Regions from separate parts of the Bacillus sp. 1A genome, predicted to be linked through region 2. Evidence: riboswitches for the same ligand, from Rfam matches in the RefSeq annotation. Region 2 holds a riboswitch; each other region holds the start of a gene.
The links. Region 2 has a riboswitch for S-adenosylmethionine ahead of mtnK (S-methyl-5-thioribose kinase). Riboswitches for the same ligand answer to the same signal wherever they lie in the genome.
Positions count from the first base shown of each region.

Region 1: linked by a shared signal. The riboswitch ahead of ACUN0F_RS20130 (ECF-type riboflavin transporter substrate-binding protein) and the one ahead of mtnK (S-methyl-5-thioribose kinase) in region 2 are both predicted to bind S-adenosylmethionine.
Region 3: linked by a shared signal. The riboswitch ahead of metI (cystathionine gamma-synthase/O-acetylhomoserine thiolyase) and the one ahead of mtnK (S-methyl-5-thioribose kinase) in region 2 are both predicted to bind S-adenosylmethionine.

Region 1 is NZ_JBQYLZ010000001.1:3,936,162-3,946,346, forward strand. Features, by position in the region: gene ACUN0F_RS20100 (GrpB family protein) at 1-428, opposite strand, end outside; gene ACUN0F_RS20105 (protein kinase domain-containing protein) at 556-1,437, shown strand; gene ACUN0F_RS20110 (sensor histidine kinase) at 1,523-2,791, shown strand; gene ACUN0F_RS20115 (YjcZ family sporulation protein) at 2,884-2,991, opposite strand; gene ACUN0F_RS20120 (energy-coupling factor transporter transmembrane component T family protein) at 3,127-3,927, opposite strand; gene ACUN0F_RS20125 (ABC transporter ATP-binding protein) at 3,920-5,623, opposite strand; gene ACUN0F_RS20130 (ECF-type riboflavin transporter substrate-binding protein) at 5,634-6,182, opposite strand; SAM riboswitch class I at 6,321-6,436, opposite strand; gene ACUN0F_RS20135 (aspartate/glutamate racemase family protein) at 6,590-7,270, shown strand; gene ACUN0F_RS20140 (macrolide family glycosyltransferase) at 7,320-8,498, opposite strand; gene ACUN0F_RS20145 (peptidoglycan D,D-transpeptidase FtsI family protein) at 8,836-10,185, opposite strand, start outside.
Region 2 is NZ_JBQYLZ010000001.1:2,509,862-2,520,046, reverse strand. Features, by position in the region: gene ACUN0F_RS12890 (acetyl-CoA C-acetyltransferase) at 1-998, opposite strand, end outside; gene ACUN0F_RS12885 (NUDIX hydrolase) at 1,138-1,587, opposite strand; gene ACUN0F_RS12880 (DUF3928 family protein) at 1,698-1,991, opposite strand; gene ACUN0F_RS12875 (hypothetical protein) at 2,152-2,769, shown strand; partial or broken gene ACUN0F_RS12870 (DNA-binding protein) at 2,785-2,921, opposite strand; gene ACUN0F_RS12865 (DUF1129 domain-containing protein) at 2,929-3,693, opposite strand; gene ACUN0F_RS12860 (DUF1129 domain-containing protein) at 3,707-4,474, opposite strand; gene ACUN0F_RS12855 (PadR family transcriptional regulator) at 4,474-4,806, opposite strand; gene ACUN0F_RS12850 (3-hydroxybutyrate dehydrogenase) at 5,002-5,778, shown strand; gene ACUN0F_RS12845 (YvrJ family protein) at 5,874-6,011, opposite strand; gene mtnA (S-methyl-5-thioribose-1-phosphate isomerase) at 6,230-7,291, opposite strand; gene mtnK (S-methyl-5-thioribose kinase) at 7,288-8,469, opposite strand; SAM riboswitch class I at 8,560-8,702, opposite strand; gene ACUN0F_RS12830 (carbon-nitrogen family hydrolase) at 8,774-9,637, opposite strand; gene ACUN0F_RS12825 (pyridoxal phosphate-dependent aminotransferase) at 9,652-10,185, shown strand, end outside.
Region 3 is NZ_JBQYLZ010000001.1:2,315,922-2,326,106, reverse strand. Features, by position in the region: gene ACUN0F_RS11720 (DUF3966 domain-containing protein) at 9-269, opposite strand; gene murG (undecaprenyldiphospho-muramoylpentapeptide beta-N-acetylglucosaminyltransferase) at 366-1,424, opposite strand; gene metH (methionine synthase) at 1,443-4,841, opposite strand; gene ACUN0F_RS11705 (bifunctional homocysteine S-methyltransferase/methylenetetrahydrofolate reductase) at 4,841-6,673, opposite strand; SAM riboswitch class I at 6,745-6,854, opposite strand; SAM riboswitch class I at 7,058-7,167, shown strand; gene metI (cystathionine gamma-synthase/O-acetylhomoserine thiolyase) at 7,262-8,374, shown strand; gene metC (cystathionine beta-lyase) at 8,371-9,534, shown strand; gene ACUN0F_RS11690 (cysteine hydrolase family protein) at 9,697-10,185, shown strand, end outside.

The DNA of each region.
Region 1 (10,185 bases), 1.4 Mb from region 2:
TATGTAGTTGCAAGTTTCTCTTTTAATTCTCTATATTCTTTACGTGCCCATTCATGTTTTATTAGAAAGTCTCGAAATAAAAGATTGTTTTTCCATTCGTCACTATTATAAATATAAACATGCAAATGATGGGTACCAGCTCTCCATTTTCCCTTTCTAAAAAAACGTCGATTAGGTGTTTCTTTTGGAACATACTCATATCCAATTTTTAATAACGCTTCAATCCACTTTTCCGTAATTTTCAAATCAGTTACACCAATCATCATATCAATTAGAGGTTTCGCTCCTAATCCTTGTACAGATGTGCTCCCTATGTGTTCAATAGCAATACATTCTCCTCCCAATAATGAAATAAATTTCTCTTTTTCTATTACATACTCTTCATACCAATCTTTTTGATATGGTTTAATAACGATTTGTTGTTCCATATTGTTCACCCTCTTATAAGTGTTTATTATTATATTTATAAAATTTCATGTAATTAACATAGGATTTTTACAAAATATGTCGAATACTGAAATATACAACTTAATTATAATAAATGTGAGGTATATTATGAAAGATATTCCAGTTGAAATTCAATTAAATCAAGTAACATTCCAATTAAAAGAACATCATAATTTTGATTGGCTTATGAAATTAGGAACCGTATTTGCGGTTTTTGACCAGCAAGATTCAGGAAATCTATCTTTTGGTGTAGAAAAAGATGGTCATAAGAAATTTATTAAATATGCAGGGGCACATACAATTGCATATAACGGAAAGACCAGCGATGCAATTGATAGATTAAAAAATTCAGTTTCCTTATATGAAGAATTAAAGCATGAGTCACTTATACAATTAATTGAACATTTTCCCGTTCAATCTGGATATGTCTTAATTTTTGATTGGTTTGATGGCGAATGTCTTCATTCACATTGGAGTTTCCCGCCTCCTGAGAAATATAAAAATCCAAACTCTCCTTATTATAAATATAAGCATTTATCTGTTTTGGAGCGAATTCAATCCTTAAATTCTATGTTTTCTTTCCATACATATGTCGAAAAGGAAAACTATGTAGCAATAGATTTTTATGACGGTAGTATTTTATATAATTTCCATACAAATGAGACGAAGATTTGTGATATTGATTTATATTCTAAAAAACCATACGTGAATAAAATGGGAAGATTATGGGGTTCCTCTCGTTTTATGTCTCCTGAAGAATTTGAGCTAAACGCTATGATTGATGCAAGAACAAATGTATTTAATATGGGGGCGATGGCTTTCGAAATTTTAGGAGGTGGAATAGATCGTTCCTTTACAAAATGGGAAGCAAGTAGGAATTTATATGAAATAGCGTATCGTGCTGTAAATGAAAGCCGAGCTGAACGATATGAATCAGTTAAAGTATTTTATGAAGAGTGGATTAACGTGGCAAATGCTGAAAAGATATAACCTATATTATTAAAAACATAAAGTTTCTACTATAATCATGTATAATACATATAAAATGGAAATTCAAAATAACGAGGAAAATATTATGAACTTTGTTTATATTAATCAAAACGTATTAAATAATCTTCTTTACATTTTAAGTAGTATATTTATTTTTTATTTTATATATGATAGCGGACGCTATTTAAAGAAATATAAAAAATTACTTATTATCCTTTGTACGAGTATCCCTCTTATTTTATGTATGCGCTATCCAATCTATATGGATGAAAATTGTATTCATGATTTAAGACAAATACCAGTTATAATAGGCACACTTTATGGTGGCTTCCCTGTTGGTATCATTTTGTTTGCTATTTTATTAATTACAAGATTTTCATTTTATGGATTTAGTATGTTAACAATACTCGTTTATGGAACAATGTTTATCGTTACAGCATTCGCATCCGCAAAATTTAATAAGTATAATAGAAAAATTAAAGTAGCTTATGGAATGTTTTTAACATTTTTTCTAGCAATATTTACAACTGTAATTGTATTAACTTTATCAGATTTTGAAGTAAATAATTTGTACATCATTTATTTCATAATATTACCAACCATTTTGATGTTGTTTGGCATTTATTTTAATGAAGTTTTAAAAGATGCAGTATGTATGCGATCGAAGATGATTAAAATGGAAAAAATGGAGATTGTTAGCCAACTTGCTGCTAGTATATCGCACGAAGTAAGAAACCCCTTAACTGTCGTAAAAGGATTTACTCAACTTTTAAAAACACCTAATTTAACTCCAGAATCAAGAGATGAGTATATTGAACATATACTTGAAGAGTTACATCGTGCACAAGGAATTATTGATGATTATTTAACGTTTGCCAAACCTGCTTCAGAAAAATCAGATCATATTTCAGTAGAACAAGAGTTGAACCGAGTTATTAATATGATCTTACCATTATGCAATATGAATACAATACATATTACAAAAGATTTTTCCACAGCAACAATTGTAGGCAATAAACAGCACTTTCAACAATGTTTTTTAAACTTAATAAAAAATGGGATTGAAGCAATGCCTAATGGTGGTACTTTACATATCTCCTCATCTATTAGTAATAATAAAGTTATTATTCGAATTGAGGATAGCGGAATTGGTATGTCACAAGAGCAAGTAAATCGATTTGGTGAACCATATTTTAGTACAAAAACAAAAGGTACAGGTTTAGGTACAATGGTTGCTGTTAAGATCATTGAAACGATGCAAGGTAGTTTGAAAATCCGAAGCGTTATTAATAAAGGTACAACTTTGACAATTACATTGCCGAGATGTAATATGAACTCATCTGAAAACAAATAAAAAAGGAGCATAATTGCTCCTTTTTTATTTGTTTCGATACATAAGTATCTTCTATGTTTTTTAAGTTTACATTTGTGGAGACTAATTAGAAATTAGTACCCTCCGCCCCAGCAGCTGCATCCAACGATAATTAATAAAATAAATAACACAACTAATAACGCGAAACCTCCACCAAAACCACAAGAACCACCGTAACTCATATTTTCTCCTCCTTTTGGTTTGAAAACTAATAGGTAGTTGATCATTTTAACTGGTTCGTATTATACATTATGTAAATATCCCTTTTTTGAGCATGTCCACATAAAAATAAGTAAAAGCACTCATTTGAGAGTGCTTTAAAATGGATACCAAAAGTTTTGAAATACATGTAACTTTAAATACACTGCAACAATGAAAATAAAAATACCTACAAATAAAGCAATGAAATCCCCGCTTTTCGCTTTATTTGTATAAAACCACGTTCGTGTATTCTTCTTTCCAAATCCTCTTAAATCCATTGCATTTGAAACTGTATCGATTCTATCTAGTGAATGAATAATTAAAGGCCAAAAAATTAAGACACGGTTTTTCATACGAATCCATAAACTTGCTTCTCCTTTTTCAAAAGCTACTCCTCTCGTCTCTTGTGCATGTTTAATAACTTTATATTCGGACTGAATATCAGGTATGTAACGTAATGCAATATTTATTGCATATGTAATCTTATAATGAATTCGAAATTTACTTAAGCTACTCACAAATTTGCTTGGATCAGTCGTATATATAAAAATAAGTGTAAATGGTAATAACGTAAAATATTTTAATGAAAGTGTAGCTGCATAAAATAATGTTTCATATGTAATTGTTGCATATCCAATATGTAAAAACGAAGTATATGATTCGGTTAATTCAGATCCATGAGTTGGTGTAATAAATAAAATCATGACAGAATTTAATAAACTAAATGTAAATATAACAGTAAAAACAAGGCAAATTTTACGAAATGGGATTTTAGCAACTAGAAGTCCGATACATCCAATCATAAATACAAATAGCAATATACGAAAATCAAAAAACAAAAAAGTAAGTGTCATACAAAAAATAAATAACAACAATTTCACTGCTTCATCCATGCGATGAAAATATGTACTATACACCTTCCTCCCTCCTAATATCCTCAAAATAATGTTCCATAAACCTTTCAGGATATGAAATTCCACTAAATTTAACTAGTTTGAATAAAGAACTTTCCCTTAGGTTCGCCCTTTGTAACGTTTCTGTATCCCCTAATACAACGCACGCGGAATTATTCGCAATAATTTCCCCTTCATCTAGAACAATCGCTCTGTCTGCATATTCTAAAGCGAGATTCATATCATGTGTGATAAAAATAAAAGATATTCCCTTTACAGCTAGTTTTCTAATAAACGACATAAACTGTTTATAATGATAATAATCTTGTCCCGCTGTCGGTTCATCTAATATGATAAGTTTCGGATTTGCTATTAGTACAGATGCAATCGTTACTCTCTTCTTTTGTCCATAACTTAATGCCTGAATTGGCCAATTTCGAAATGGATACAAACCACAAAGTTTTAATGTTTCTTCCGCTCTAAGCTTAATTTCTTCCTTTGAAACCTTTTTTAATTTTAATGAAAATGAAACCTCTTCTATAACAGTAGGTTGTGTAATCATCTGATTTGGATTTTGCATCACATAACATATAACCTCACCACGTTTACGAATAGACCAAGAATTGATATTTACTTCATCAAATACAATCCTATCATTTTTTGTTTTGTTTATGCCTATAAGACTATGAGCTAATGTTGATTTACCGGCTCCATTATGGCCCAAAAGTGCTACAATTTCACCTTCATATATAGAGAAATTTACATTGTCCAATACTTTTTGTTTATTAGGATAGGAGAATGACAAATTCTCTACTTTCAATAATTCTTTTTTTGTAGGAGTACCTTTAAAAGAAACTTGCTTCTCCATCCACTCATCTATTACGCTACGAACACTTTCTCTTTGAAGATTTTCAAGCGGGTAATATATTACGTCATTATTACCATCAAACGGCAATTTCTTTAATACTTCTACGTACATAGGCTCTCTTAAGCCGATAGATGGTAATATATTTGACGCTAAAATCTCTTCTGGTGTCCCTATCGCAACAATTTCCCCTTCATTCATTAAAATGATTTTATCTAAATCCAGGTTTAACATTTCTTCTATTCGATGTTCAATAATTACAATTGTTTTATTATATTGTTTATGTATGCCTTTAATAAGTTCTATCGTATGTAAACTACTTGCTGAATCTAAATTTGCTAACGGTTCATCGAACAATAATATATCAGCATTTGTTGTTAACAAACCTGCTAAAGAAACAGTTTGTTTTTGCCCTCCTGATAATTCATGTGGACTTTGTTTATGAAAAGCATGCATCTTTACCTTTTTTAATGAGTCCGAAACAATCTTTTTCATATCATCTTGATTTACACATTCATTTTCTAAATAAAAAGCTACGTCCTCTTCTACTGTAAGACCAATAAATTGAGCATCTTGATCTTGCAAAATTGTTCCTACCTGTTTACTCAGTTCAAAAACACTCTCTTTCCTCGGGTCTTTTCCGGCAATTAAAATATTACCAGTACTAATCCCTTCATAAGAAAAGGGGATTAGCCCATTTATACAATGAGCTAACGTTGACTTCCCTGAACCACTCCGTCCAGCAATTAGTACTTTTTCTCCAGGGTATATATGAAATGTAATGTCTTTTACAGTAGGCTGCGCAGCATGTTCATATTGAAAGCTGAATTGTTCAAAAGAAATGATTGGTTGCATGTTAACATCCCTACTTTTCAATTTTTAAATGTGTATGTTTCTTATTAGATTTAGCTAGACCTATTGTAATTGGCAATCCAAGAACTAAAAATACAATAACATCAGCAATTGTTGCTCCTAATACTTGTATAACAATTTTGTCAAATGGTTCTCCCATCACAATAACATCGAATGCCCCAGCAAATATAATAGCAATGACAATACCAATTAACCCAGTAATGGCTAAATAAGAAATATCCCGCTTATTATACGTCCCGTTTTTCACACTAAAGCTAACTCTTTTTTGAATGAGGCCCATTGCAAAGCCGATAATGCCTGAACTAATAACCCAACCCCACCAAATACCCCAACCAGCGATTGTATCTGTTACGGTATGACCGATAAGTCCTATTAAAAGTCCTGCCACTGGACCAAATAACGCTCCAAAAACGGTTAAAATAGCTAATGCAGGTTTAATAAATGTATTGGGTGCAATAGAAAATCCCCAAAGTCCTAATATCCCGTATAATGCTGCTCCAATTCCGATTGCTACTACTAACTTTGTTGATAATTTGTTCATTACAATCCCCCTCCCGTATTAGTCAACTTTTATTACTCTATATTTATTTTGAAAATGAATTATGCATCGACACTCCCTTTCTATACAACAAAAAATGACCCCTTACATAAGAGGTCATTTTCTTCACGTTCAAGAATCCTCTTATCTTCCAAAAAACACATCGTGTCCTCTGCGGAATTAGCACCTTCCTATAAATTTATATAGGGGTTGCTGAGGTTTCATAGGGCCGTTCCCTCCACCTCTCTGGATAAGTATTAATTTGTAATTCGTATTATGGCACTAATAAGTATAAATTTCAACACTTTTCTAATTATTTTTATTTTTCGTTTAACGGTACATTTAAATCATTGTATTCTTATCGGAATTGTGAAATAATGAATTCAAAATAGTTACGGGAGGAATGTACGATGAAAGTAATCGGTTTAATTGGTGGACTAAGTTGGGAATCTACATCGTTATACTATAAACATATTAATACACTTACACTCTCTCAATATGATCAAAATGCGAAGCTTGTTTTATATAGCATGGACTTTGGTGAAGTAACTACTTTATTACAAAATCATCAATATGAAGAAGTGAAAAACGAATTAGTCACAGTTGCAAAAAAGGTTGAAAAATCCGGAGCTGATTGTTTATTAATGTGTTCCAATACGGTCCATTTATTTGCTGAAGAAGTAGAAAATGCAATATCTATTCCACTTCTTCACATTGGTGATGTAAGTGCTAAAGAAATGGTAGAACAGAATATAAAGCGTATCGGACTATTGGGTACGAAACAAACGATGGAACAAGACTTCTATAAATCACGTCTAGCAAATTTTAATATTGAGACAATCATCCCAACTGAAGAGGAAAGAAATTTTATTCATCATGTTATTTTAAATGAATTAAGTAAAGGAATTATTTCAAAAACATCAAAAGAAAAACTTTTACAAATCACAAACTCATTAATTCAAAATGGCGCAGAAGGTATATTGCTAGGCTGCACTGAAATACCATTACTCATTTCCCAAAACGACCTTACTGTACCTGTTTTTGATACCGCTTTTTTACATGCAAATACTGCTGTGCAGTTTGCAGTATAATAATATAAAAGCATAAAGGTAGTGCCTCTATGCTTTTATATTGTCTAAACTATTTATTTAAAAGAGATGTAATCACTGCAATTGCTTCTTTTGAACCACCACATTCTAAAAAACTATCATTCAGTTTTCGTATACCATGCTTATACTTTTTATTTGAAAGAACATCTGTTACCGCTTCTTTTAACGTTTGCACATTAACATTCTCTTTCAATAACCGATGTGCTGCTTCAAGTTCAGTTAATCTTTGCGCTATCATTGGTTGGTCTTTATCATGTGGAATAATGACAAATGGAACATTAAAATAAATAGCATCGTGTACGCTGTTCATGCCGCCATGTGTAATAAAAACATCTGCTTCACTTAATATTTCTGATTGGGGTACGTATGAAGCAATTATAAAATTGTCTGGCGCTTTCTTAATTTTAGAACGATCATTTCTATCACCAATTGCCATTACAACTATTCCATCAAAATCCGAGAAAGTATCAATGCACGTATTAAAGAATGGTTCAAGCCCTTCAAGCAGTGTCCCCATTGAAATATATATAACTTCTTTACCTTTAAGCAATTCAAGTGGAAACTCTACATTTGTTTTACGATTTGAAATACTAGGACCAATAAAAATGTTATTTCTTCCAAATAAATCGCTATTAGGTTGAAAATAGCGACTTGTGTACACAAGAGTAATATCTCCCTTGTTATGCATAAATTGAAGATTATTTTTAGGCGTTACTCCAAATTCATGTTCCATTTGATATAGTAACTGTTCAGAAATTTTATCAGGTTGGAATGGTATTTCTGCATTTGGATGAAAAGGTAATGTTTCCAAAAAATTTGGAGGAATTAAAAATATAGGAGAAGAAACTATGCCTGGAATATGTAAATACTCCTTTACTAACTCTCCAGCGCCAAATATATCATAAATTACGAAATCAAAATGTATGTTTTCACATAATTGTTTCGTAATTTCTAATATATATAAAGAAGTTTGAACATGTACACGAAAGAAAGAATTCAGCCCATCTGGAGTTTCAGAATCAATAGAAATCTCCTTTAATAAATCTGGATGTGTATATACAGTAGCTCCCAAATCTTCAATTCTGCCTTTAAATTGTTCTGTCGTAATATAATGTACGTGATCACCTCGTTCAGTATAGGCTTTGACTAAACTTAATGTAGGATTTACATGTCCCTCTGCTGGAAAATTAACCACTAAAATATTTAGCACTTATTTCTCACTCCTTACATTTCAATTCGCTTATTAAGCATACTGTAATTATTACCGTCAACCTTCACCTAATAGTCCTAATATGCTTGCTACTTTAGGTTGATAAATAATTGTTAGTGATTAAATTAAAAAAGGCATCTACATAAGTAGATGCCAAACCGTGATAAGGAGTGTTCTGTGAGGTTAGAATAAGCATTTCAGCTTGTCCTATGCTATCAATATATGATTTATTTTATAAAATGTGAATAATTGATAGAATGATTTTACCTCTCTATCACCCATTTTGAACCTATTTCTAAATAAGTCGATTCTAGTTTCTGTACTATTTCATATGTTTTTAACCTTCTTGAGAGCTATCTATTTTTATAGTTTCTCCAGTCAATCTCTTATTTTTCAATTCAAAATAAGCATCTAAAACTTCTTTTCCAATATCAGAGTTAATACCAGATTTATCATTAATAACCCACGGCACAACTACAGAGAATGCTACTTCAGGATTATCATACGGCGCATATCCTGCTAACGTTAAATTATAACATTCTCTTCGCTCACCTTTTTCATTTCTTCCAATATCACTTTCTCCACCGTATACTGTCTGTGCTGTCCCTGTTTTACCTGCTGGCTTATAAGATGCTTTTTGGAACGCCCTTACTCCTGTTCCATCACCTTCTTGGAATACCTTTCTAAATCCTTCTTTTACTTGATTTATATATTCCTCTTTCATATCTATCTTATTTAAAACGATTGGTTCTACTGAATGCACCACTTTACCAATCTCATCTTTTTGCGACGTTTGCTCTCTTACCTCTTGAACAATTTGTGGCTTCATTCGATATCCACCGTTTGCGATTGTTGAAATATACTGTACAAGCTGAAGTGGCGTATAGGTGTCATACTGGCCAATTGAGTAGTCTAGTAAGAAACCAGGTTGATTATCTTTTTTACCAATTTGTCCAGCTGTTTCATTCGGTAAATCAATACCCGTTGGAACACCTAATCCAAATTGCCTGAAATAATACCTCATTTTATCAAAGTACTCCTGTTTAATATTTAATGAACTATTTTTCACATAATCTACACCTGCAATTTTTAATGCTGTATGAAACATATACACGTTTGAAGAGACTTGTAACGCTCTTAAATCATCGATATTTCCAAACTTTTTCCAAGACTTTTTTTCCTTAGTTCCTTTAAACTTCATAGGTGCATCATAAAAATATGTACCTGGTGTTATAGCTTTCGTTTCAAATCCAGTTAAAACTGTCGCACCTTTAACTGTTGATCCAAGCTCATAAGAACTAGTCATTGTGCCTAATGCATAGTCTTCAACTTCTGTTTTTCCGTCTTTTTCTACAAGTCTTTTCCCGGCCATAGATAATACTTGTCCGTTTTTCGGATTCATCATTACAACGAAAGCACGGTCCAACATGGATTCTGACGCTTTATATGCCTTTAATATTTTTTCAATACTTTCTTCTACTTTCTTCTGTAATTCCATATCTATTGTTAAAGTTAAATTCTTACCGCTCTTTCCCTCAGAAACGGTTTCCGTTCTAATTGTATTACCTTGTTTATCTGCAACGCTTCTTACTTCTTTTTTTGTACCATGAAGTACATCTTCATATTGCTGCTCGATATAACTTTTTCCAACCCTATCATTTCGGCTATAATCACGTACCAAGTAATA
Region 2 (10,185 bases):
CGGTCTAAACCTAATTCTTTCTCTACAGCTAGGTATTGAGCCGCGAAAGCTTCATTAATTTCCAGTAAATCAGCATCTTCTAATGACCAATCTACTTTTTCTAACCCTTTACGAATTGCTGGTGCTGGTCCAATACCCATAATTTTCGGATCTACTCCAGCTACTGAATATCCAACAATTCTAGCTAACGGTTGTAAGCCTTTTTCTTTCGCTTTTTCTTCGCTCATTAATACTAGAACCGCACTTCCATCATTAAGGCCAGATGCATTCCCTGCCGTTACAGATCCATCTTTACGGAAAGCTGGTTTTAATCCTGCTAATTTTTCCGCTGTAATATCTGCACGTGGATGTTCATCCTTCGAAAATACTATTTCTTTTCTACGTTCTTTTATCGTAATAGGAACAATTTGCTCGTCAAAATATCCAGACTCGATTGCTTGCAGTGCCAATGTATGACTACGAAGCGCAACTTCATCTTGTTCCTCTCTTGTAATTTCATATTGGTCAACTAAATTTTCAGCCGTTTCACCCATCATAATATGGTGAATCGGATCTTCTAGTACTTCCCACACCGTATCACGAATTTCTCCGTGCTGTAGACGTTGTCCCCAGCGGTGCTGTTTTAATGCATAAGGGCTTGAGCTCATTGCTTCTACTCCACCTGCAATTACAACATCACTTACACCTAATTGAATTTGCATTGCAGCTGACATAATTGCTTGCATACCTGAAGAACATTGACGTTGGATTGTATAACCCGTAACTGTGTCAGGAAATCCTGCCGCTAATGCAGCTGTTCTTGCAGTATTTGCTTCATCAGTTCTTTGAATACAATGACCTAAAATTACTTCATCAACTTCGTGTGGTTCTACCCCGCCTCGTTTTACAGCTTCCTGAAGTACAGGAACCGCTAATTCTACTGGCGTTACATTTTTTAGCGCTCCTCCAAAAGTTCCAATTGGCGAACGAACTGCAGCTGTAATAACAACATTATGCATTTTGCACTTGCCCCTCTCTTATGTACCCTAGTCAGTTTTTAGGTGAAATTCCATAAGATGTATGTCTACATCTATCATACTATAAACATACTAAAAAATCAAAATATTTAATATAATAAAAATAGAAGGAATTAACCTTCTATTCTGTTAATGCATATAAAAATTTTTGTAAAATTTTCTCTGTCGTTTCATTCAATTTTGGTAACTTATCTACCGGAAAATATTGAAGCTTCAATCCCTCATGATCAAGCCTTAATTCTCCACTCACATGATGCCCCTGATACAGATGAATAACATTAAAAATTTCATCCCCATTAGGATAACGGAAATACACTTCCTTTCCTGATAAGACACCTAGAAATTGCATGATTTTTGCAGTTAATCCCGTCTCCTCGAATAATTCTCGGCGAGCAGTTTCTTCCGTCGTTTCTCCTAGTTCCATCGCGCCGCCAGGTACACCCCAATCATATGTATCTGACCGATATTGAAGCAATACTTCTTGATTATCATTTAGTATAATTATTGCTGACCCAACAAGAATAAGTGGTCTTGTCCCAACGACTTTGCGTAACTCTTCAATATACCCCAATATGTAAACTCTCCTTTCCTCACCCTTCCTTATCATAACAAAATTTTTCTTCTTTTGTTGATGTAATTTCAAAGAAAAAAAAGGAAGCTTTCACTTCCTTTTTTCCAATTTTATTTCTTAAAACTTTCATATTTTACAGCTTCAAAAGCTTCTTCAATTTCATCATTACGATAATGAACGTATGTAAAACGCCCTAATTCTACTAATCTTGCTATTTCTTGTAACGCTTTATGTTGCTCATATGTTTCCTCCAGCTTAATATGTACATAAAACTTCATTAATGGGTGTTCATATAAAGGTTCTCCCACCTCTACATATACATCTTCAACCCCTTGTACAACTCTTACATAACTCGCAAATTGATAAAGTGCTTCTCTGTCTGAAACGATTTTTAATGTATACATATATTCTCCCCCTTTTCTTTACTATATCAAAAAGATGACCACACCATGTTATAGAACTATGAAATTTTTTCGACTTGTAATAAACAAGGCTTTTATCCATACATAGGGTCTTTTCCCAACATATATTATAGAAAGAATTTTTTCAGTTGAGGTGTTCCTTATGGATCCATACGTCAATATATGTATTTGCATTACTCCAGGCGCCGATATTTCTGATGACCGTATCGCAAAAGATTTAGCAGTTGCAGAATCAATTTGGTACCCCATTACATTTCAAATTAAAGACGTAATCATTTTAAATGAACTTTTTCGTTTTTCTGACCGTGAAATTAGTTATAAAAATTCTATTCAAAGTCAGGAAAAATTAGCATCCTTTTTCCAAACATGTGTAAATGAAGCTCCTGAATGCGACCTTTACATTTGTTATATTGGCAGTGATTATTTCAAAGAAACAGCCGTAATTGCCTGCGCTTACTCTTTAGCCAAACAACAGCAACTTACTGGTTATATCGTTTTAACAAATTCGGCTGCTCCCATGAAAAATATATATACGCTCGCTCACGAAGTCGGTCATATTTTATTTACAAGACGTGTTCATGGAAAACTTACTCACGCAGATCCTCATTCCCTAACTGGCTCGGAGCACCATCCTTCTCCAACAAATCTTATGTACCCTATCGTACCTCGTCCTGAAAACGTCCATATTCATTCCTTATTAACAAACGAACAAAAAGAGCTCTCTTTACAAAGCTCTTTATTACAAAGAAAAAAACAGTAACTGTCATGTTACTGTTTAAAACAATTTATTCCAATTAACAAACGATATACCGGCTGCAAAGGATACACTATACACCTAAACCAAATCCCTCTAAAAATCAAAATATAGTATTTCTTTGGAAAAAATTTTTTGTATATCCAGAGCAGCCACTTTTTTGAACTACTCGTTTACACTTTTTCTCTCTTCAATTTTTAAAGACCATCTCATTAACCCATATATACTTCCATACATAAGTAATATCTTTGCAATTCCCCAAAATACATTTTTTTCTTCTAATTCTTTAAATATAAACATAATCGCTAAAGGAACAATTAGCACCAAAACACCCATCCAACCAAGGACATACACTTCTCCAACAAAAAGTAATAAAAAGATACTTGCTGCTAATATATATGTTTGCATTGTCGACAATTGCAAAATAGGTGTACCGTACCATTTATCAACAAACATCAATAATACTAATAATAAAATAGGAACCATTACTATTATGTAAATAATCCCGAACTCTACAAATTTATTTTTAAAAGAAGACATTCTAAACGCAACAATGGTTCCAATAATCGTAATGATTAAGACGATAGGATAGCCAATTAACTGTATATTCGTTAGTGTAAATTGCTGATTCGGATTATTAAATAAAATATGAGTTAATATCCAATACCCGCCAATACCAATTATCATGGCAAGAATACTCTTTATACTCCCGCCTTTATCCTTCTCCATTTCTTTCGCTAATTCTTCCGCATATTCTTTTGGTGAATCACCGAATATATCGCTTACCGTCTTTCCCTCTTTCTCACCTTCTATTAAATGAAGTTCTGCATCCTCTATAAAAGCGTCCACATCTTCTTCTTTCATTCCTTTTGTTATTAAATACACTTTCGTATCGATTAAAAACTTTTCTCCTTCTTTAGAAATCTGCATGATAAACCCTCCCTTATTTAACCGTTACTCTTCTATTCGTCTTCATCATAATTTCAAGGAAAATTAAAATAAACAAACTTCCGTATAAACATATAATTTGAAATAACATTGGCACGAGATCTTCTGATGTAAATGTTTTAAACAGTAACATAATCGAAAGTGGAATAATTAAATATAAGTTTTTAAACCATCCTTCAAAATATATATTTATCGCTACTGTGATCATAAAAATAACTCCAGCTAATATATAGCTTTGCGTTTGAGTGAATATAAACATTTTGGTAGGATATATCACATCTAATATCGTTACAGCCCCTATTAGAAACATTGGTACGATCATAACTAAAGCCCACATAGAAAACCACGTTTTTGTAAAACTTGTTACGAAGGTCATTTTGCGAAGTAGAAAATTAGGACCCATTACAGCTACAATCAATGTAAAGCTATAGCCAATGCACTGAATAAGTGACATCTGTAATAATCCGTTATTCACTATTAGGATAGAAGCAATAATCCAAAACGATACGATATTCATTACTGTAAAACCAATTTGCTTCCACGTTTCCTGTCTATCCTTTTCCATTACTTTTACAAGTTCATTTGCATATTCTTTCGGTGAGCTTCCGAAAATATCTTCTACACTTTTCCCATCACTCTCACCCTCGATTAAATGAAGTTCTGCATCTTCTATAAAATTTTCAATATCGCTTTCTTTCACACCCTTTGCCACTAAAAATAATCTCATATCTAATAAAAACTTTCGTGCTTCACTTGATATCATTATTTTTTTCTCCCCTTCCCCTCAAGTAGACGCTCTACACTACTTTGCATCGCTTCCCAGCGATCCATAAATTCATGAAGTGCTTCCTCACCTTTTTCTGTTAATGTATAATATTTTCGCTTTGGGCCAGATGGAGATTCCTTCATTACACTTGTTATTAATCCTTCCTTTTGCATTCGTATTAATAACGGATAAATACTTCCCTCACTCGCCATTGTAAAGCCATACTTCGCTAGCTTTTCACTCATTTCATAACCGTATATTTCACCTTCAGAAATAATAGCAAGTAAGCATCCTTCTAAAATCCCTTTCAGCATTTGACTTGTCGACATAATTTAAATCCTCCCACTATCTTGTTTTACAAGATAGATAAGCGTAAGTATCTTGCTTTACAAAATAGTATAGCAGAGACTATTTTGCAAAACAAGATAGCTAACAATATTTATCCAAATCTTTGCAGGATTTTTATTATCCCCTCTCTAAATAGAGCAATATGAGAACTTTATTACGAAGGGATGTTTTTCACCATGGTTACAAATCGAGTTATCTTTTTAACAGGTGCTGCAAGCGGTATTGGTTATGAAATGGGAAACGCTTTTGCAAAAGAAGGTGCAAAAGTTGTGATTACCGATCGTCTTGAAGAACGTGCAAAAGAAGCTGCTGAACAATTACAAAAAGAAGGCTATCAAGCTATCGGTTTAAAATGTGATGTTACATCTGAAGAAGAAATTACAGCTGCAATTTCTCAAACAGTTAATCATTTCGGTTCATTACATATATTAATTAACAACGCAGGAATGCAGCACGTTTCACCAATTGAAGATTTTCCAACCGAAAAGTTCGAACTACTTATTAAAATTATGCAAATCGCTCCTTTTATCGCAATTAAGCATGCCTTCCCAATCATGAAAAAACAAAAATATGGCCGAATTATTAATGTCGCTTCCATTAATGGCCTCGTTGGATTTGCTGGGAAATCTGCCTATAATAGCGCCAAACATGGCGTAATTGGATTAACAAAAGTTGCCGCTTTAGAAGGCGCTACTCACGGAATTACCGTTAATGCACTTTGTCCTGGTTATGTCGATACCCCTCTTGTACGTAATCAACTACAAGATTTAGCTACTACACGAAATGTACCACTTGAAAATGTTTTAGAAGATGTTATTTATCCACTTGTACCACAAAAACGCTTATTGCAAGTACAAGAAATCTCTGATTATGCTATGTTTTTAGCGAGTGAAAAAGCAAGAGGTATAACTGGACAAGCCGTTGTTATCGATGGTGGTTATACTGCTCAATAAAGTGAAGGCTTTTACTGCCCATTAATGCGGGGGTAAAAAATAAAGTTTGCTCACGAAGAGCAAACTTTATTTTACTTTCTATCGCGAGGACCTTCCTACTTTAGTAATTGTTTAGGAAGTTTCTCGATTGCAACAATTACCCCATCTAATTTACTTTCAATACGATGGAGTAAATATAATGTTACAACAATCGGAAACCCTACATTACCTATCATCCTGATCCACTCTTCCATCTTTTCCGCCTCCTTCCATTATATAAATAAGAGAAAAGAAAACATTTAGGCATAAAGTGAAACTTTAATCAGTGGGGGTTTTCTTCATCCCCCACTGATTATTAGTTGAACCAATCGGGCTTTTACGGGCAGTTGACCCCCACCTAACTTCTTTGCTTCCGCTGAATTTTGAGGTGGGGGTCTTACTGCCCGTTAATGCGGGATAAAAAAACAAGCTATTATGTATTAGCTTGTCTTTCAAATAACGATGCAATTTCCCGTTTATAATCTCCGTGTATGATGCCTTTTTCAGTAATAATACCTGTAATTAATTCATTCGGTGTTACGTCAAATGCAGGATTATAAACATCAGTTCCAATTGGCGCCACTTGTTTTCCAAAAATTTTCGTAACTTCGGTTTCATCTCTTTCTTCAATAACAATTTCTGTACCTGTTTGTTTCGTAATATCAAACGTAGATAACGGAGCTGCAACGTAAAATGGAATATCGAAATACTTTGCTAATATAGCTAAATTCATTGTTCCGATTTTATTTGCTGCATCTCCATTTGCGACAATTCGGTCCGCTCCTACAATAATCGCGTTTATTTCTTTCGTTTGAATAGCATGCGCTGCCGTATTATCTGTAATAAGTGTTACATCAATATTTGCCTGTTTTAATTCCCAGGTCGTTAAACGCCCGCCTTGTAAAACCGGTCTCGTTTCACACGCATACGCATGTAAACGTACACCTTTTTCTTTCCCAATATAAAACGGTGCTAATGCAGTACCATATCTAGCAGTTGCAATACTTCCAGCGTTACAAATTGTTAAAATGTTATCACCGTTTTTAAAGCATGTTAATGCATGTTCTCCAATACTCCGGCATACCGCTTCATCTTCTTGCTGAATGAGAAGCGCTTCTTCTTCTAATATTTTTTGTGCTTCTTTTATTGTAGTAATTTCTCGAATGGATTCTCTCATACGATCGATTGCCCAAAATAAATTGACTGCTGTCGGGCGTGACGTTCCTAAATAATTACAATCTCTATTAAACTTCTTTTGAAATTCTTCCATATGTACAGTATTATATTTTTTTGATGCAAGTGCCAAGCCAAATGCAGCTACAATTCCAATTGCAGGTGCTCCTCGTACTTCTAGCATGACAATACTTTTCCATACCTCTTCAATCGTCGTTAATGTTTTGTATTCTGTACTATGCGGCAACTTTGTTTGATTTAATACTGCAATGGCATCACCTTTCCAACTGACAGATCTCGGAACCGTAACAATTGTACTCATGCTTTTATCCCTCCAGAAACTGTCTGTTGAAATAATGTTCGGAACAGTTGAATATCAGCACTCTTAGCTTCATATTTTATTAGTTCTTTACCTAAGGATAACGCTTGTTTCTTAGCTTGAATCCTCGTTTCTTTATTTGCTATTCCATCTAAATCAGCTACATGCGCTAAGCCAATTGTTCTACGGATAAGCTCACATCCGGCAAATCCAACGGCATCTGTAAAAATATTTTGCAAAATAATTGGCAACCATTGTTTCTCTTTCGTATATGCTTCTACACCTTCTCCAATCCATAACTTCGTAAAAGCTTCTACAAAATAACTCCATGTTTTCTCAATATGGAAAAATAGCACACTTCTTTTTTCCTCTTCACGGGATAGTGCATTTAATAATAAATTTGCAATAAATTGGCCAAGATCAAATCCACATGGACCATATGTTGCAAATTCTGGATCAATTACTTTCGTTTCAGCAGGGGATGAAAAAATACTACCAGTATGTAAATCACCATGAATAAGCGCTTCTTTTCTCGTTAAAAATTTATATTTATACTGTGCTACTTTTAATTTTAAATTTTTGTCACTCCATAGTTCATCCACCGCTAGTTGTAACTCTGGTTCATAATCATTCGTATCATAATGACTAAACGGATCTGTAAACACTAAATCTTCCGTGATTTTACTAAGATCTGGGTTTACAAATGCACCTTCTAGTACCCTTTTCTCTTCTGATTGTAAACCGAAATCTGAAGTATAAAACAACACATGTGCTAGAAAGCGACCAATATGTTGGGATAAAAGCGGGTACTCCTCTCCATCTATTAATCCTTTTCTTGCAATTGTTAGCCTCGATAGATCTTCTATGACCGTTACTGCTAACTCTTCATCATGACTGTACACTACCGGCACATATTCCGGCACATACTTCGCAAAAATTTGTAATGCTTTACTTTCAATCGTCGCTCTTTTTATAGACAGTGGCCAGCTCTCACCAACTACTTTCGCATATGGCAGTGCTTGTTTGATTATAATAGACTTCTCTCCATCATCTAATTTGAACACGTAATTTAAATTTCCATCTCCAATTTCATGACAAACTACATTTGCTTTCTTTTCAAAATAACCATGTTCTTTCGCATATTGTATAGCTGTCGTTTCAGTTAATGAATAATATCCCATCGTCTTCTCCCCCTTTTTTAATTCAGAGGTTTTTCTGACGTAGAAAAACCTCTTTCCACAAAGAAAGAGGTTTGAAGTTTATCTTCTCCCCTCTTATCTGCCAGAAAGGTTTACTTTCTGCTGGAATTAGCACCGTGCCTTTTGGCGTAAATAAACGCCCCATTTCACAATGGTATTACGGTCGGTTGCTGGGCTTCATCGGGCCAAATCCCTCCACCTGCTCTTGATAAGAGTTGTATAATTTTTTGAATTTTTAACTTTATGTTGAAGACTATACCAAGAATAAAAATCACTTGTCAACATTTTATTTGTATAATTCTGGACGACGATCTGCAAAAACTGGAATTCCTTTGCGTACTTCTTTAATTTTCTCAAAATGAAGCTCTCCCAATAAAATTGATTCTTCTTCATTCGCTTCTACAACAACTTCGCCCCAAGGATCGACAATTAAAGAATGACCGGCAAACTCATTATTCGGATCCTTTCCTGCCCTATTACATGCAACAACATAACACTGATTTTCAACTGCTCTTGCTTGCAGTAACAAACGCCAATGCACTAAACGAACCAATGGCCATTCTGCTACAACAAATAAAACTTTTGCACCTTTAGCAGTATGAACGCGCATCCACTCTGGAAAACGAATGTCATAACAAATTGTGCCGGCGCACTCTACATCATCTAGCCTAAATTCACCTGTACTATTTCCAGCGATTAAATATTTATGTTCATCCATAAGCTGAAATAAGTGCACTTTACTATATTCATTGACTAGTTCTCCTTCCTTGTTTACCACATACATTGTATTTGTAACACCTTGCTCTGTTTGCTTCGCTATAGAACCACCGACAATATGTACACCATATTGCTTCGACCATTCTTTCAGCTTTTCTTTCGTTTGCAATCCATCCCTATCTGCAATTTCAGTAAGCCTCGTTAAATCATATCCCGTTGTCCATAGTTCTGGTAAGACAATCACATCTGGTCTTTCCTTCATCGCTTCGCTTATTTTATTTTTAGCATTCTCAATATTTTTTTCTACATCTCCAAAGACAATATCCATTTGAATACATGCGACTTTCATTTTGTCAGCCCCATTCTTAATTTTTTCTTTACAAAATACTGGAAAGATTATATCATTTGTCACTAGAATTGTAACAACTTTCAAAAGAGGTGGAAAGTATGAAATTATTTCAACCTTCTGAGATAGTAACATCATTGCCTACACAATTTTTTGCTTCACTTGTTGCAAAAGTTAACAAAGTCGTTGCAGCTGGTCACGATGTTATTAATCTAGGTCAAGGTAATCCAGATCAACCAACACCGCAGCATATCGTAAAAGCTTTACAAGATGCTGCTGAAAAGACCATTCATCATAAATATCCGCCATTTCGCGGACACGAAAGTTTAAAAGAAGCCGTGGCAACATTCTATCAACGCGAATATGATGTAGTAGTAAATCCAAAAACAGAAGTTGCTATTTTGTTTGGTGGAAAAGCTGGATTAGTAGAATTACCAGTTTGTTTTACAAACCCTGGTGATACTATTCTCGTTCCAGATCCAGGCTATCCAGATTATTTATCAGGAGTTGCTTTAGCAAAAGCACAATTTGTAACAATGCCGCTTATTGCAGAAAATAATTTTTTACCAGATTATACAAAAATTGATGCCACTACCGCTAAGCGTGCAAAGTTAATGTTTTTAAACTATCCAAAT
Region 3 (10,185 bases), 190 kb from region 2:
CCCCCTCTTTAAAACTTATTTGCGTTTAAATGATGGGATTCTTCATGCTCTTCTTTTATTTTCTTCTTTTTATAACTTTCATCAGCTAACATTTCTAGTTCAGCTGTTATTTCTGATTTTTCAAGCTCTCTTTCTTGCGAAAATTTCCTTGAAATATAAACAATAACACTACCAACGTACAACACAAAGCATATAATAAGTGCAGTATTTTCATAGAGACTTAGCTCCAACACAGTCACTCCTAATCCATTCGTATTTTCACGCTTCATTAATTGGAATTTCCCTACTAATCCATTTGTTATTGTAACATAAAAATATCAATCCTTGGAATCTTTCATCCTACTAAAAAAGACATGATTGTTTCATCATGCCTCTGAAATATGTTGAATGATTGTTTGAATTGCTTCTTTTCCATTATATTTTTTTAGTGCTGTTTTATACATCTCATTATTTTGATTTAATTCTTCGACATGCTTTATAAGTGATTTCACAGTCACATCTTCTTCATACAATACGGAAGCATATCCTTGTCTTTCAAAAGACTCTGCATTTAGTATTTGATCTCCACGACTTGCAAATTTCGATAGCGGAATTAAAACCATCGGCTTTTGCAATGTTAAAAACTCAAAGATGGCATTAGAGCCCGCACGTGAAATAACAAAATCTGTTATCGCTAATATGTCTGGCAGTTCTCCATGTATATATTCAAATTGTTTATATCCTTCTTTATTTTGTAAGCTTTCATCAAGATTACCTTTTCCGCAAAGATGAACAATTTGATATTTTTTCAAAAGTTCTGGTAACGCTTCTCGAACCGTTTCATTAATTTTCTTTGCGCCCAAACTTCCTCCCATAATTGTAATAACTGGCTTTTTACGTGAAAAACTTAAAAATGCTAAACCTTTTTCACGATTTCCCTTTAGCACTTCTTCACGTACAGGAGATCCTGTATAGATTACTTTTTCTTTCGGTAAATGTTTCGCAGCTTCTTCAAATGTAACAAATATTTTCGAAGCAAAACGGAGCGCAATTTTATTTGCTAGTCCTGGCGTCATATCAGATTCATGTAATAAAACAGGGACTCTATTTAGCCAGCCTCCAATTACGACTGGTACAGATACGAAACCACCTTTTGAAAAAATCACATCCGGTTTTAGTTTTCGAATCCTTACATACGCATCCATAACACCCTTCATTACAAGAAAAGGATCTTTTATATTTTTTAAATCAAAATAACGACGTAGCTTTCCACTTGAAATACTATAGTACGGAATGCCTTCCTGTTCTATAATCGTTTTCTCAATTCCTTGATGAGAACCAATATAAGAAATATCCCAATTCCGTTCTTGTAAATGTGGAATGATGGCTAAATTAGGTGTTACATGCCCTGCCGAACCGCCACCTGTAAAGACTATTTTCTTCATACGTCTCCCCCTTCTACACTATAATACACTAAAATATCTTGCCTCAGGGTGAGAAAATACCATAGCCGTTACAGACGCTTCTGGCTCCATCATAAATCCTTCCGTTAATGAAATACCTATTTCCTCTGGATGAATTAAGCGAAATAGCTTTTCTTGATCTGCAAGTTCTGGACATGCCGGATAACCGAAGGACACTCGTATCCCTCTATATTTCGTACGGAAACGTTCTTCCATCGTCAGTTCTGATGAATCTGGAATACCCCAGCGATCACGAATGAGCATATGTGTTTTTTCAGCAAGACCTTCTGCTAGTTCAAGCGCTAACGATTGAATGGCATGACTGCGTAAATAATCACCCTTCGCCTTCCACTCTTCAGCAATGTCCCGAACGCCTTCCCCAACCGTAACAGATAGGAAAGCAACATAGTCCATCTCATCTCCAACTGGTCGTAAATAATCACCTAAAGTACGATATGGTGCTTTTCCTTGCCTTGGGAATGTGAAACGCTCTATAACACGTGTATGATCTTCTGGATCATATATTACAATGTTTTGTCCGTCACTTTGCGCTGGGAAAAATTGATACACCGCTTTCGGTTTTAACCAAGATTTTCCTTCCTGCAATAATTCGTCTATTAAATCATTTAATTCGTGTGCTCTCTTATCTCCCTCTCGCAAAAGCTTCTTCACATTTCCTTTTAATCCAAGGTGATGTCCAAGTAGCATTTGTCTATTTAAAAATGGAGCGAGATGTACAACTGGGATATCCCGTAATACAATTCGCTTTGTTGAATCAGGTATCATAACCTCAGCCTTCGGTAACGGTTCAATTACTGCTGGAATTTCTACTTTCTTCTCCTCTTTTTTTACGATATGAAGATGACGCTCTTTTTTATCTTGTTTCATCTTCTCGCGCTCTTCTTCTTTTTGAAGCTTATTAATGATATCAAGACCAGTCATCGCATCACTCGCATAGCATACGAGCCCTGTATATGATGGGGATATACGGTTATCTGTAAACTTTCTCGTTAACGCTGCCCCGCCTACAACGATTGGAATATCAATATTTGCCGCTTTTAAATCTTCAGCAGTCGTTACCATTTGTTGCGCTGATTTTACTAATAAACCAGAAAGGCCAATAATGTCAGGCTTCTTTTCTTGTACTTCTTGTACAATTCGATCTGAGCGAACATTGATTCCTAAATTAATAATCTCATATCCGTTATTCGATAAAATAATTTCAACGAGGTTTTTCCCAATATCATGTACGTCACCTTTAACAGTTGCTAATAATACTTTCCCTTTTTTCGCACTCTCGCTAGATTCCATATGTGGCTCTAAATAGCTTACGGCAGCTTTCATACTTTCAGCACTTTGCAATACTTCGGCAACGATAAGCTCATTATTATTAAATAATCGTCCCACCTCATCCATTCCTGTCATAAGTGGGCCATTAATAATATCCAAAGGTTTTCTTCCTTCTGTAAGTGCAAGGCTTAAATCTTCTTGTAGTCCTTGTTTCGTACCTTCTACAATGTAATTTGCCAGCCTTTCATCAAGAGTTAATGTTTCTTGGGTAACGACATCTTTCTTTTTTGCCGCGCGATAAAAATTTGTAAATTCTTCTAACGTCTCTTGCGTCGTTTCAAAAAGTAGTGCATCAGCAAGACGTTTTTCTTCCTCTGGAATTGACGCATACCGTTCTAATTTTTCCGTATTCACAATTGCGTAATCTAGTCCTGCTTTCGTTGCATGATATAAAAAGACGGAATTTAATACTTCTCGGCCAGCTGGTGGTAAACCAAAAGATATGTTACTTACACCTAAAATCGTTAAACACTCTGGTAAGGCTTCTTTAATAAGGCGAATTCCTTCTATCGTCGCTGCCGCTGAACCAATATATTCTTCATCACCTGTACCTACAGGAAATACAAGTGCATCAAAAATAATATCTGACGGGCGTATACCATATTTCGTCGTCAATAACTCATAACTTCTTTTCGCGATTTCGAGTTTTCGTTCTGCACTAACCGCCATACCATCTTCATCAATTGTTCCTACAACAATAGCAGCACCATATTTCCGAAGAAGCGGCGTCACTTTTTTAAATCGTTCTTCTCCATCTTCTAAATTAATTGAATTAATAACAGCTTTTCCTTGAATATAAGTAAGAGCTCGCTCCATCACATTTTCATCTGTTGAATCAATCATAATTGGTACTTTTAACACTTTCGTAACTTCTGCCAAGAAGTTTTCCATATCTTCTATTTCATCGCGATCAGGATCTGCCATACAAATATCAATAATATGAGCATTTTTCTTCACTTGCGCTCTTGCGACTTCAGCAGCCTCTTCAAATTTCCCTTCTGCTACTAATCGTTTAAATTTACGTGACCCAATAACGTTTGTTCTTTCACCAACAAATAATGGTCTCATAGAGTCATCATATTGAAGTGCCTCTAATCCACTAACCCCGTGTCCATCTCTTTCGTGGTGTTCACGCGGCTTAAGAGAAGCTAACGCAGATTTCATTGCTTTTATATGTTCTGGTGTTGTGCCACAACAACCCCCGATAATATTAACCCATCCTTCTTCAGCAAATCGCTTCACTTTTTCAGCGAGAGAAGATGGAGATTCATGATAATGTCCATCTTCATCAGGAAGACCTGCATTTGGATAACAAGAAATGTAACACTCCGACAAATCAGATAGTGAACGAATATGGTCTCTCATAAACTCCGGACCAGTCGCACAGTTTAATCCAACAGATAGTGGCTTCATATGTTCTACTGATAAGTAAAAAGCCTCAATTGTTTGCCCGGCCAGAGTCGTTCCCATCGGTTCAATCGTTCCTGAAATCATAATAGGTACAATTTTATTTAGCTCATCAAAAGCTGCTTGAATTCCAATATAAGCAGCCTTCACGTTACGCATATCTTGACTCGTCTCAACGAGTAATACATCTACGTCGCCATTCAATAAGCCTCTAGCCTGCCGTGTATAGGCTTCAATTAATTCTTCAAACGTCACACCACCTGTAACACTAATCGCTTTCGTTGTCGGCCCCATTGCTCCCGCAACATATACTTCCTTCCCGCTTTCTTTGACCGCTTGCTTCGCTAAACGTGCTGCCTTCTCATTTAATTCCTCATCTAAATGAGACAACTCATAATCACTTAATACAATATTCGTCGCCCCAAATGTATTTGTTTCAATAATATCCGCTCCAGCTTCAATATAAGCTTTATGAATCTTTAAAATGACATCAGGCCTTGTTTCTACTAAATATTCATTACAGCCTTCGTACTCTTCTCCTCCGAAATCTTCCGCAGTTAAGTCCTCTTGCTGGATCATTGTTCCCATTGCACCATCTAATATTAAGATGTTATTTTGTAATTTTTCTTCTATACATTTCATCAGTTAATACCTTCTTTCACTTCTTGCTTTTCTCTCACATATTTAACAAGATGTTCTGTAATTTCATATTTTAGAAATGGTGTAATAAGATAAATGCCGTTAAAATATTTCATCGCCGCATCGATCAATTCTTGTGAAATGCGAATCCCTTCCTCAATTGCTGCCTCTTTCGTTTCATGTCCATCCATTCTCTCCCTTATTTCTTCAGGTAGTGTAATACCCGGTACCTCAAAATGAAGGAAATCTGCATTCCTTTTACTTATTAATGGCATAATCCCAATAAAAATAGGTTGTTCCAAATGCTTTGTCGCTTCATACACTTCTTCAATTAACGCGATATCATAAATTGGCTGCGTTAAGAAATATTCCGCTCCAGCATCTATTTTCCGTTCCATTCGCTTAACCGCTGCTTTTAAATGTCTTACATGCGGATTAAACGCACCTCCCACTGAAAACCTTGTTGCTGGACCAATTGATTTCCCTAAAATCGAGCGCCCGTCGTTCATTTCTTTAATCATTTTAATGAGCTCAATAGAGGACAAATCATATACAGAAGTGGCACCTGGAAAATCACCAACGCGTGCTGGATCACCAGTTAAAGCTAACACTTCTTCCATACCTAACGCTGATAGGCCTAGTAAATGAGATTGTAGTCCGATGACGTTATGGTCTCTACACGTTAAGTGCGTCAATACCGGAATATCGTGCTTCGTTAATAATGCCCCCATTGCCATATTCGAGATGCGAGGCGATGCTAATGAATTATCTGCTAGAGTAATAGCATCTGCACCAGCTCTTTTCAATGCTCTTGCTCCTTCAAAAAATCGCTGCGTATTTAACGTTTTCGGTGGATCTAATTCCACTACTACTGTCGTTTGTTTTTTTGCTTTCTCTGCTAATGTGACATGAGCTTTTGAACGCTTCTCGTGTGTATGAACTACTTTCGGTCTTTGAATCGTATCCTTTTCTATTACAGGTGTAACATTTGCAATTGCACGTTTCATACTTTCAATATGTTCTGGAGTCGTGCCACAACAACCACCCAATAACCGGATACCTTGCTCAATAAATTTCGGTGTCATCGCTTCGAAATAAGCCGGACTTCCCTCATATACGTAGCGTCCCTCCACATAATTCGGGAGACCTGCATTTGGATATGCTGACAAGTAGCCATTTTGAGGAATCGATATCATTTTAAAAGCTTCCGTCATATGAAGTGGCCCTAGTTGACAGTTCAATCCAACGACATTTGCACCGTAATCTAAAAGCTGCTTTAATATTTCATTTACATCATTTCCATTTTGAGTCGTACCTGCCTCATGTAACGCTAATTGAGCTACAATTGGAATATTCGTTTGTTTTCGTAACACCTGAACAGCATGAAGTAATTCAAACTCATCATAGAAAGTCTCTAATAGCAGTCCATCAACCTGTTCTTCTAGTAATGCACTTGCCTGCTCAAGTAGCATAAATTCTCGCTCCATATCAGTTGTTGTAACAGCTCCGATATGTTTCATACCACCAATTGTCCCTAAAATTGCATTTCTATCTGTAACAGATGCTTTCGCAATCTTCACTGCCGCTTTATTAATTTGAACAACTTGATTCTCTAAGCCATACATACGTAATTTCGCTTCATTCGCTCCGTACGTATTTGTTTGAATCACATCAGCCCCAGCAGCTACATATTGCTTATGAATCGATATAATTAAATCTGGATCAGATATATTCAATTCTTCAAAACTACTTTGCAAGCCATGTGAATGTAATAATGTCCCAACCGCGCCATCACCTATTACAATTCCTTTTGATAATAAATCTAGTAATTTCACAAATCTCCCTCATTTCTATCAATATAAAAAAAACCCTCTTCACTTTGAAGAGGGGGACATAATCATTCCTCCTCTTATTATGCAAAACATTCGTTTTGCAGGTATTAGCACCGTTTCAAACATTTCGTTTAAAGGTTGCCGGGTTTCACAGGGCCTTTCCCTCCACCGCTCTCAATAAGAGTTTGTCTTTATTATTTTATTTATGTAGCTAAAAGGAAATACGTTCCCCTTTTAACAATGTTTGTTAATTTTTTAATAAATTTAGCATGCACAAATGCAAAAGTCAATGACACTTGCGGAAAAATAAAAATTATTTAAAATAAAGTTGCAATTCAATTATCTTTTGTTGTAAAGTTAAAAACATAATAAAATTTCATACGAACATTCTTATCTAGAGAGGTAGAGGGACTGGCCCTTTGACGCCTCAGCAACCATTAACATTTGTTAATAAGGTGCTAATTCCAGCAAATTGTGAAAGATTTGACAGATGAGAAGAAGACTCTATTCAAACCGAAAGCCTTCTTCTTTAGAAGGCTTTTTTTATTTTACATTCACTTAATTGTTAATTTAAAAAGGAGGAATTTTCACATGTCAACTATTGAAACAAAACTAGCACAAATCGGAAACCGGAGCGAGACTACAACAGGAACTGTTAACCCACCTGTTTATTTTTCAACTGCTTATCGTCACGAAGGAATTGGTAACTCTACTGGCTTTGACTATTCACGAACTGGCAATCCAACTCGCGGTCTTTTAGAGCAGGCAATCGCAGATTTAGAGTACGGTGAACAAGGTTATGCCTGTAGTTCAGGGATGGCAGCTGTTCTCCTCGTCCTTTCCCTATTCCGTTCCGGAGACGAACTTATTGTATCTGAAGATTTATACGGGGGCACTTATCGATTATTTTCTGAGCACGAAAAAAAGTGGAATGTTCGATGTAGATACGTAAATACACAATCTATTAAACAAATTGAGCAAGCTATCACAACTGAAACGAAAGCTATTTTCATAGAAACTCCAACTAATCCGTTAATGCAAGTTACTGATATTGCCGCTGTCGCAACTGTAGCGAAAAGACACGGACTACTTCTTATTGTAGACAACACATTCTATACGCCTTATATACAGCAGCCATTAACAGAAGGTGCCGACATTGTACTTCATAGCGCAACGAAATATTTAGGGGGACATAACGATGTCCTAAGCGGACTTGTCGTTGCAAAAGGAAAGGAACTTTGTGAGGAAATCGCTCATTATCATAATGCCTCTGGTGCGGTCTTAAGTCCATTTGACTCATGGCTATTAATTCGTGGTATGAAAACGTTAGCGCTTCGCATGAGACAACATGAAGAAAATGCAAAAGCAGTTGTTGCTTATTTAAATGATGAAGACGGGGTGACAGATGTATTTTATCCTGGAAGAGGCGGCATGATCTCATTTCGTCTGAAAGATGAAACATGGATTAATCCATTCTTACAATCTTTATCCTTAATTACATTTGCTGAAAGTCTTGGTGGTGTTGAAAGTTTAATGACGTATCCAGCAACGCAAACACACGCTGATATTCCTGAAGAAATCAGAACAGCAAACGGTGTATGTAATCGTCTTCTGCGATTTTCCGTTGGCATTGAAAATAGTAACGATTTAATCCAAGACTTAAAGCAAGCCATTAAACTTGTAAAAGAAGGTGTAAGAATATGAGTTATTCTATAGATACACTCTTACTGCACAACCAATATAAACATGACTCGCAAACAGGAGCTGTTAACGTTCCCATCTATAATACATCAACATTCCACCAGTTTGATGTAGATACGTTCGGAAAATATGACTATAGTCGCTCTGGTAATCCAACTCGTGAAGCTCTTGAAGATATCATTGCTTTATTAGAAGGAGGAACAAAGGGATTTGCCTTCGCATCAGGAATTGCAGCGATTTCTACTGCATTCCTCCTTCTTTCACAAGGCGATCACGTACTCATTTCAGAAGACGTATACGGAGGAACTTACCGAATTATAACTGAAGTGCTCTCCCGTTACGGTGTGTCACATACATTTGTTGATATGACAAATGTAGAAGAAATAAAGCAAAACATTAAGCCAAACACAAAACTCTTTTATGTGGAAACACCCTCTAATCCACTTTTAAAAGTGACAGATATTCGTGCTGTTTCTAAACTTGCAAAATCTATTGACGCCCTTACTTTTGTTGATAATACATTTTTGACACCACTATTCCAGAAACCACTTGATCTTGGCGCCGATGTCGTTCTTCATAGTGCCACAAAATTCATTGCCGGTCATAGTGATGTTACTGCCGGATTAGCGGTTGTAAAAGATGCCGAACTCGCTCAAAAACTTGGATTTTTACAAAATGCATTCGGCGCTATTTTAGGTCCTCAAGATTGTTCTCTCGTACTTCGCGGTCTAAAAACATTGCATGTACGTCTTGAGCATTCAGCTGCAAACGCCAATAAAATTGCACATTATTTACAAGAGCACGCTAAAGTTAAAAATGTCTATTATCCTGGCTTACAAACACATCTTGGATTTGATATTCAACAATCTCAAGCTACATCAGCCGGAGCTGTCCTATCTTTCACTTTACAATCAGAAGACGCACTCCGCCAATTTTTATCAAAAGTAAAATTACCTGTCTTTGCAGTTAGTTTAGGAGCTGTCGAATCGATTCTTTCCTACCCAGCTAAAATGTCACATGCAGCACTGTCGCAAGAAGCTCGTGATGAAAGAGGAATTTCTAATTCATTACTTCGGTTATCTGTCGGCCTTGAAAATGTTGACGATTTAATATCCGATTTTGAAAATGCCCTTTCTTATGTAGAAGAACCTGTAAATGCATAGAACGAACAGAAGATATGAAATTAAGTTTTCATATCTTCTTTTTTATACCGTTAAGTATATTTTTTACTTTTCGTATAGTCCATAAAAAAACAAAAGAGCACCATCTATTTCTAAATAATGAATTAATTGATATATTAAGAAGTAAATAAGGGGGCAAAAATAATGGATACTTGTGCAGATGTTTTAATCGTTATCGATTTACAAAATGGAGTATGTTATAGCGAAGAGCATTTATTCGATTTACAAAATTTACTTACAAAAGTAAATAAAAGAATTTCTTCATACAGAAAATCAAATAAACCAATCATTTTTATTCAACATTGTGACGATGATTTAGTACCCGAAAAAGAACTTTGGGCTATTCATGCTGATCTAGATGTTCAGGAACAAGATTTTTTTGTAAGAAAAACACATGCCAATTCATTTTATAAAACAAACTTGAAAGAGATTTTAGAACAATTATCTGTACACCGTATTGAATTTTGTGGTGCCCAAACAGAGTACTGTATGGATGCTACGATTAAATTTTCCCATGGACTAGAATACGAAAACTTCATGGTACAGAAAGCAACCTCTACGTTAAATAATCCATTTATGTCCGCAAAAGAGACAATTGATTTTTATGAGAACATATGGAACCGCAGATTTTTA